Regions from separate parts of the Streptomyces sp. NPDC126503 genome, predicted to be linked through region 2. Evidence: riboswitches for the same ligand, from Rfam matches in the RefSeq annotation. Region 2 holds a riboswitch; the other holds the start of a gene.
What was found. A riboswitch is a leader RNA that binds a small molecule or an ion and turns the genes downstream of it on or off. The one in region 2 is predicted to bind S-adenosylmethionine.
Positions count from the first base shown of each region.

Region 1: it holds a riboswitch for S-adenosylmethionine, as region 2 does, so the genes downstream of both, thrC (threonine synthase) here and ABTY40_RS22260 (aminotransferase class V-fold PLP-dependent enzyme) in region 2, are expected to answer to the same signal.

Region 1 covers NZ_JBEORS010000013.1:133,926-137,326, forward strand. Annotated here, with positions in the region: gene ABTY40_RS18840 (hypothetical protein) at 1-198, opposite strand, end outside; gene ABTY40_RS18845 (glucosyl-3-phosphoglycerate synthase) at 237-1,178, opposite strand; SAM riboswitch class I at 1,299-1,452, shown strand; gene thrC (threonine synthase) at 1,437-2,771, shown strand; gene ABTY40_RS18855 (MoaD/ThiS family protein) at 2,787-3,065, shown strand.
Region 2 covers NZ_JBEORS010000018.1:6,605-10,005, forward strand. Annotated here, with positions in the region: gene ABTY40_RS22255 (Lrp/AsnC family transcriptional regulator) at 1-273, shown strand, start outside; gene ABTY40_RS22260 (aminotransferase class V-fold PLP-dependent enzyme) at 377-1,768, opposite strand; SAM riboswitch class IV at 2,003-2,119, opposite strand; gene trpD (anthranilate phosphoribosyltransferase) at 2,215-3,279, opposite strand.

The sequences.
Region 1 (3,401 bases), on a different contig from region 2:
CGTGGCCCCGTACCGCCGGCCGAAGGGCTCGACCACGTCCGCCGACGAGGGGGTGACGGCTGGAGCGGGGGCGGGTGGGGGGCTGTCCGCCGTGACCGGGGCGGCCGCCGCGAGCGGGAGCGCGCTCGCGGCCAGGACGACGGCCGCGAGCACCCTTCCGGGGCGCGGCCGTCCGCAGTGGGCTTGTCTGAAGCGCATACAACGGAAATGTAGGTAAAACCCACCATTTCCGGGCGTTACGCCACGCGGCGCCGCGCATACTCCGTGATCCCGGCGATCGGCGGACGCTCCTCCGTGTCCACCGCGTACGTCCGGGGCTCGAAGCCCGACTCCCCCCGCTCGAACTGGGTCAGCCACGGCCGCACCAGGTGCCCCCGCGACAGCCGCAGCTGCGCCGTCCGGTAGATCGCCGCCGCCATCCGGCCGAGCGCCTGACCGTCCTGGTGCCGGTGCTTGCGGACGCCCACGTCCACCTGCGCGAGGGCGTCCAGGCCCACCGTGTGCAGCGCGTCCACCAGCAGCGCCAGCTCCACTCCGTAACCAACGGGGAACGGCAGCCGCTCCAGCAGGGAGCGCCGCGCCGCGTACTCGCCGCCCAGCGGCTGGACGAAACCGGCCAGCTGGGGCCAGTGCAGATTCAGCAGCGGGCGCGCCACCAGCTCCGTCACGCGACCGCCCTGACCAGGGGCGTCACCGAGCGGGCGGTCGTACATCGCCTTCACGAAGTCCACGTCCGGGTCGGTGAGCAGCGGGCCGACGATACCCGTGACGAAGTCGGCCGAGAAGTCCCGCAGATCGGCGTCCACGAAGCAGACCACATCTCCGCCCGTCACCATCAGTGACCGCCACAGGACCTCGCCCTTGCCCGGCACGGCGGGTATCCGGGGGAGTATCGAGTCCCGCGCGACCACCCGCGCCCCGGCCGCCGCCGCCACCTCCGCCGTACGGTCCGTGGAACCGGAGTCGATCACCACCAGCTCGTCCACGAGCGGCACCGACGCGGTCATCAGCTCGCGCCGGATCACGGAGACGATGTCCCCGACCGTCGCCTCCTCGTTGAGCGCGGGCAGCACCACGCTGACGGTCGTCGAGCGCTTGGCGGCGAGAATCCGCTCCAGCGGTCGGTCGGCCACGGACCAGGACCGCCGGCCCAGCCAGCGCTCCACCTCTTCCAGCACGTGATCTCCATCTCGCGGTTCGGACGACCATCTCAACCGTCCATGCCTTCGGTTACAGTCTTGAACAACGCGAAGGCCCGTCGCATGTCGGGGTGCCGAGCGCGTTCCACAACCGAATACCGCTCATCCAGAGGGGCAGAGGGATACGGCCCGTTGAAGCCCCGGCAACCCTCCAGTCGGTTCTCGTCCGCGCCACGGCGCGCCAGCGGGGTCCCCGGCTAGGGAAGGTGCCAAATCCGTCTCATGGCGAAACGCGTCATGAGGAAGATGAGGAGAAAGGGCCTCGCCTCCATGGCTGTACAGACCGTCGCACCCGCCACCGGCTCCGCCGGCACCACCGTCGACCTCGGACCCGCCTCCGGACTCTCCTGCCGCGAATGCGGCGAGGTCTTCGCCCTCGGCCCGATCTTCGCCTGCGAACTCTGTTTCGGCCCCCTCGAAGTGGCCTACGAGCTCCCCGCCGGCGACCCCGAGGAGCTGCGTAGGAAGATCGAGGCGGGCCCCGCCAACATCTGGCGCTACGCCCCGCTCCTCCCCGTCCCGGCCGACGTCGCCGAGAAGCCGAACCTGAACCCCGGCTGGACCCCGCTGGTCAAGGCCGACAACCTGGCCCGCGAGATCGGCGTCGAGCCCGGCAAGCTGTTCGTGAAGGACGACTCCGGCAACCCGACGCACTCCTTCAAGGACCGGGTCGTCGCCCAGGCCCTCGAGGCCGCCCGCGCCTTCGGCTTCACCACCCTCTCCTGCTCCTCCACCGGCAACCTGGCCGGCGCCGTCGGCGCCGCCGCCGCCCGCGCCGGCTTCCGCTCCTGTGTGTTCATCCCGCACGACCTGGAGCAGGGCAAGGTCGTCATGGCCGGCGTGTACGGCGGTGACCTCGTCGCCATCGAGGGCAACTACGACGACGTGAACCGCTTCTGCTCGGAGCTCATCGGCGACCCGCTCGGTGAGGGCTGGGGCTTCGTGAACGTCAACCTCCGTCCGTACTACGGCGAGGGCTCCAAGACGCTCGCGTACGAGATCTGCGAGCAGCTCGGCTGGGTCATCCCGGACCAGCTGGTCATCCCGATCGCCTCCGGCTCACAGCTGACGAAGATCGACAAGGGGCTGCAGGAGCTCATCAAGCTGGGCCTGGTCGAGGACAAGCCGTACAAGATCTTCGGCGCGCAGGCCGAGGGCTGCTCCCCGGTCTCCGCCGCCTTCAAGGCCGGCCACGACGTGGTCCGCCCGCAGAAGCCGAACACCATCGCCAAGTCCCTCGCGATCGGCAACCCGGCCGACGGCCCGTACGTCCTCGACATCGCGCGCCGCACCGGCGGCGCCGTGGAGGACGTGAACGACGAGCAGGTCGTGGACGCGATCAAGGTCCTGGCGCGGACCGAGGGCATCTTCGCCGAGACGGCGGGCGGCGTGACGGTCGGTGTCACCCGGAAGCTGGTCGAGAACGGCGTGATCGACCCGAGCCTCACCACCGTCGTGCTGAACACCGGCGACGGCCTCAAGACCCTGGACGCCGTGGCCGACAGCTCCCAGGCGACCGCCACCATCCGCCCCAGCCTGGACGCGTTCCGCGACGCCGGCCTGGCCCACTGAAAGGTTCGTGAACACATGGCCGTGAACGTCCGCATCCCCACCATCCTCCGCACCTACACCGGCGGGCAGGCCGAGGTGCCCGCCGAGGGCGCGACCCTCGCCGAGGTCATCGCCGACCTGGAGAAGAACCACACGGGCATCGCCGCCCGCGTCCTGGACGACCAGGGCAAGCTGCGCCGCTTCGTCAACGTGTACGTGAACGACGACGACGTGCGCTTCGAGCAGGGCCTGGAGACGGCGACGCCCGATGGCGCCGGCATCTCGATCATCCCCGCCGTGGCCGGCGGCTGCTGAGCCTCTCCTTCCCCTGCTTCCTCTTCTCCCCCTTCTCTCTCGAATTGCCCCTTCCGCGCCATAAAGCGGAGGGGGCAATTCTGCATGGTTGAGCGCGGTAGAGTTGGGGAAGCCCCCTCCGCTGCTCATGCCGGACGCATATGAGAATGCGTCTCCGCGCGACAAGAAGCAGCCAATGTGCACGCACGATCTGTACCTTCTGCGCGCTTTGCCGGGCCCGACTTGCCCCGGAATTCGGGGGAATCAGACGAATTCACCTTTCCGTCGCGCCCAGAATTCTCGCTCGAATGGCCTGTTGCAGAGGGCAGTTGGGCAGATACATTCAGCCGCGGTCGA
Region 2 (3,401 bases):
GCGATCGTGCTCATCAAGACCAGCGTGGACCGCATCCCCGAGATCGCCGAGTCGATCGCCGCCCTGGAGAACGTCAGCGAAGTCTTCTCGGTGACGGGCACCTACGACCTGATCGCCATGGTCCGGGTGCCGCGCCACGACGATCTGGCGGACGTCATTCCGGGCCGGATCAGCAAGATCCCGGGCGTGGAGGCCACCGACACGCACGTCGCGTTCCGGACGTACTCCCAGCACGACCTGGAGGCGGCCTTCGCCATCGGTCTGGAGTCCTGAGCGCCCTCGGACGGCACGGTGAAGGGGGCCTCCCGGCGCGGGAGGCCCCCTTCACCCGTACGAGTGAGTGATCAGCTTCGAGTGGGTGCCCGGCGGGATGCGGTCAGCCGCGGTCCGGGACGCAGCGGCCGTCCTCGGTGCGGTACGACCAGCGGGCGCCGTCCCGCACGAGCTCCTTCACCGCGCCGACGAACCGGTCCACGTGCTCGTCGGGGGTGCCGGCGCCGAAGCTCACCCGGATCGCGTTGAGGGACCGCTCGCCCGGCCGCGCCTCCGGGGCGCCGCAGGCGCCGACGTCCTGCGGGTCGCTGCCGAGCAGGGTGCGGACCAGCGGGTGGGCGCAGAAGAGGCCGTCGCGGACGCCGATGCCGTACTCGGCGGAGAGCGCGGCGGCGAAGTGGGAGCTGTTCCAGCCCTCCACGACGAAGGAGAGGACGCCGACACGGGGCGCGTCGTCGCCGAAGAGGGAGAGCACCTTCACCTGGGGGACGCCGGCGAGACCGGTGCGCACCTTCTCGATGAGGTGCCGCTCGCGGGCGACCAGCCGGTCGAAGCCGGCGTCGGTGAGCGCCTTGCAGGCCGCGGCGATGGCGTAGACCCCGATGACGTTCGGCGAACCGGCCTCGTGCCGGGCCGCGGTGGTGTGCCACTCCACGTCCACCCCGCCGTCCGACCGGCGCGCCACCGTGCGGGAGGCACCGCCGCCCGCGAGGTACGGGTCGGCGTCCTGGAGCCAGTCGGCGCGGCCGGCGAGGACGCCGGAGCCGAACGGCGCGTACAGCTTGTGCCCGGAGAAGGCGACCCAGTCGACGTCGAGTCCGGTGACGGAGACCGGGTGGTGGGGGGCGAGCTGGGCGGCGTCGAGCACGATCCGGGCCCCGTGGGCGTGCGCGGCGGCGGCCAGTTCGCGGACCGGCCACAGCTCGCCGGTGACGTTGGAGGCGCCGGTGACGCAGACCAGGGCCGGGCCGTACGGGTCGCGGTCGGCGAGCGCCCGCTCCAGGGTCTCGACGGCCTGGGCGGGGGTGCGGGGCGCGTCGAGGTAGGTGACGCGGGCGTCCTGCCACGGCAGGAGCGAGGCGTGGTGCTCGGTCTCGAAGACGAAGACCTGGCAGCCGTCCGGGAGCGCCCGCGCGAGGAGGTTGAGGGAGTCGGTGGTGGAGCGGGTGAAGACGACCTGGTCGCCGGGGCGGCAGTCGAGGAACTCGGCGACGGTGGTCCGGCTGTTCTCGAAGAGGTCGGTGGAGAGCTGGGAGAGGTAGCCGGCCCCGCGGTGGACGCTGCCGTAGTACGGGGCGTAGGCGGCGACGTCGTCCCACACGCGCTGGAGGGCGGGGGCGCTGGCGGCGTAGTCGAGCGCGGCGTAGGTCACCTCGCCGCCGGTGACGAGGGGGACGGTGACGTCGCGGCCGAGGACCGGGAGCGGGGCCTCGCAGCAGGGGTCGGCGGACTCGGCGGCGGGGGCGGAAACAGCGGCGTTCGGGCGTGCGGACATGGCGGTATCTCCCGGCGGGGCAGTGCGGAATGGCTTCGGTGGATCCCGTACGCGGCCGGGCACGGCGGGGTACGGGTGCTGCCTCGGAGGCTCGGGGGGACGCGGACGCGCACGGACGCGCGTGCGGGGAAATGACCCCGTGTCCGAGGGTGAAGAAGGGGCGGACTCGCCCTATCGCATTCGCTTGCTCACGGAAAAACGCTCCTCGAGAGACCAGGACCCCTGGTGTCGAGGGGTCCGCGCTTGCCGTAGACCTCGCTGCCTACGGCCTGGTCTTCACCCGGGGCACCCCGCCACGGACGGAGGGTTGCCGGACAGCTAGCCGGGGCTTCACAGCTGTCACTCATGACCTGCCACGCATCCTGCCACATGATCGCCGGAACGCAAGACCCCGGTCCGCATGCTGGACCGGGGTCGTCTCCGCCGGGGCGGTGCGAGCGCGGGGCTCAGGCGTTGCTGGCGGCGATCCAGCGCTCCAGGGCGCGCCGGGCGGCGCCGGAGTCGATGGACTCGGCGGCCTGCTCGATGCCCGCGCGGATCTGCTCGACGAGGGTGCCGCCGCCCGGCCGGAGGGCGGTGAGCGCCGCCGCCGAGTTGAGCAGCACCGCGTCCCGTACCGGGCCGGTCTCCCCCGCGAGCAGCCGGCGGGCCACATCGGCGTTGTACGAGGCGTCGGCGCCGCGCAGGGCGTCCACGGGCACCAGGTCGAGACCCGCGTCCCGGGGGTCGAAGGCCTCCTCCCGTACGGTGCCGTCGCGGACCACCCAGACCCGCGAGGTGGCGGTCGTGGTCAGCTCGTCGAGCCCGTCGTCACCGCGGAAGACCAGGGCGGAGGAGCCGCGTTCGGCCAGGACACCGGCGACGATCGGGGCCATCCGGGGGTCGGCGACACCGGTGGCCTGGGCGCGGACGCGGGCCGGGTTGGTGAGCGGGCCCAGGAAGTTGAAGACGGTGCGGATGCCCAGTTCCTTGCGGGCCATGGCCACGTGACGCAGCGCCGGGTGGAACTTCACGGCGAAGCAGAAGGTGATCCCGGCCTCCTCGGCGACCTCGGCCACCCGGCGCGGGGTCAGCTCCAGGTTGACGCCGAGCTTCTCCAGGACGTCGGAGGCGCCGGAGGCGGAGGACGCGGCGCGGTTGCCGTGCTTGACCACCTTGGCGCCGGTGCCGGCGACGACGATCGCCGACATGGTGGAGATGTTCACCGTCTTGGCGCCGTCGCCGCCGGTGCCGACGATGTCGACGGTCTCGCCGGGCACGTCGATGGTGTTGGCGTGCGCGTACATGGTGCGGACGAGGCCGGTGATCTCCTCGACCGTCTCCCCCTTGGCGCGCAGGGCGACGACGAAACCGGCGATCTGGGCGTCGGTGGCCTCGCCGCGGAGGATCCGGTCCATCGCCCAGGCGGTGTCGTCGGCGCTCTGGTCGCGTCCGGTGAGGAGGCCGTCCAGGACGACGGGCCAGGAGCGGCCCGCCGCGGTCGGTCCTCCAGCGGGGGTCACAGCGCTCATGGCAGCTCCAGGTGGTCGTCGCGTGACGGCGTACAGGGTCACCCTATCGACCGGCGGGAACGGCAAAGAGCCCCGTCCATCGAATGGACGGGGCTCTCGCCGTGGCGACCTTCTGGGGTCCC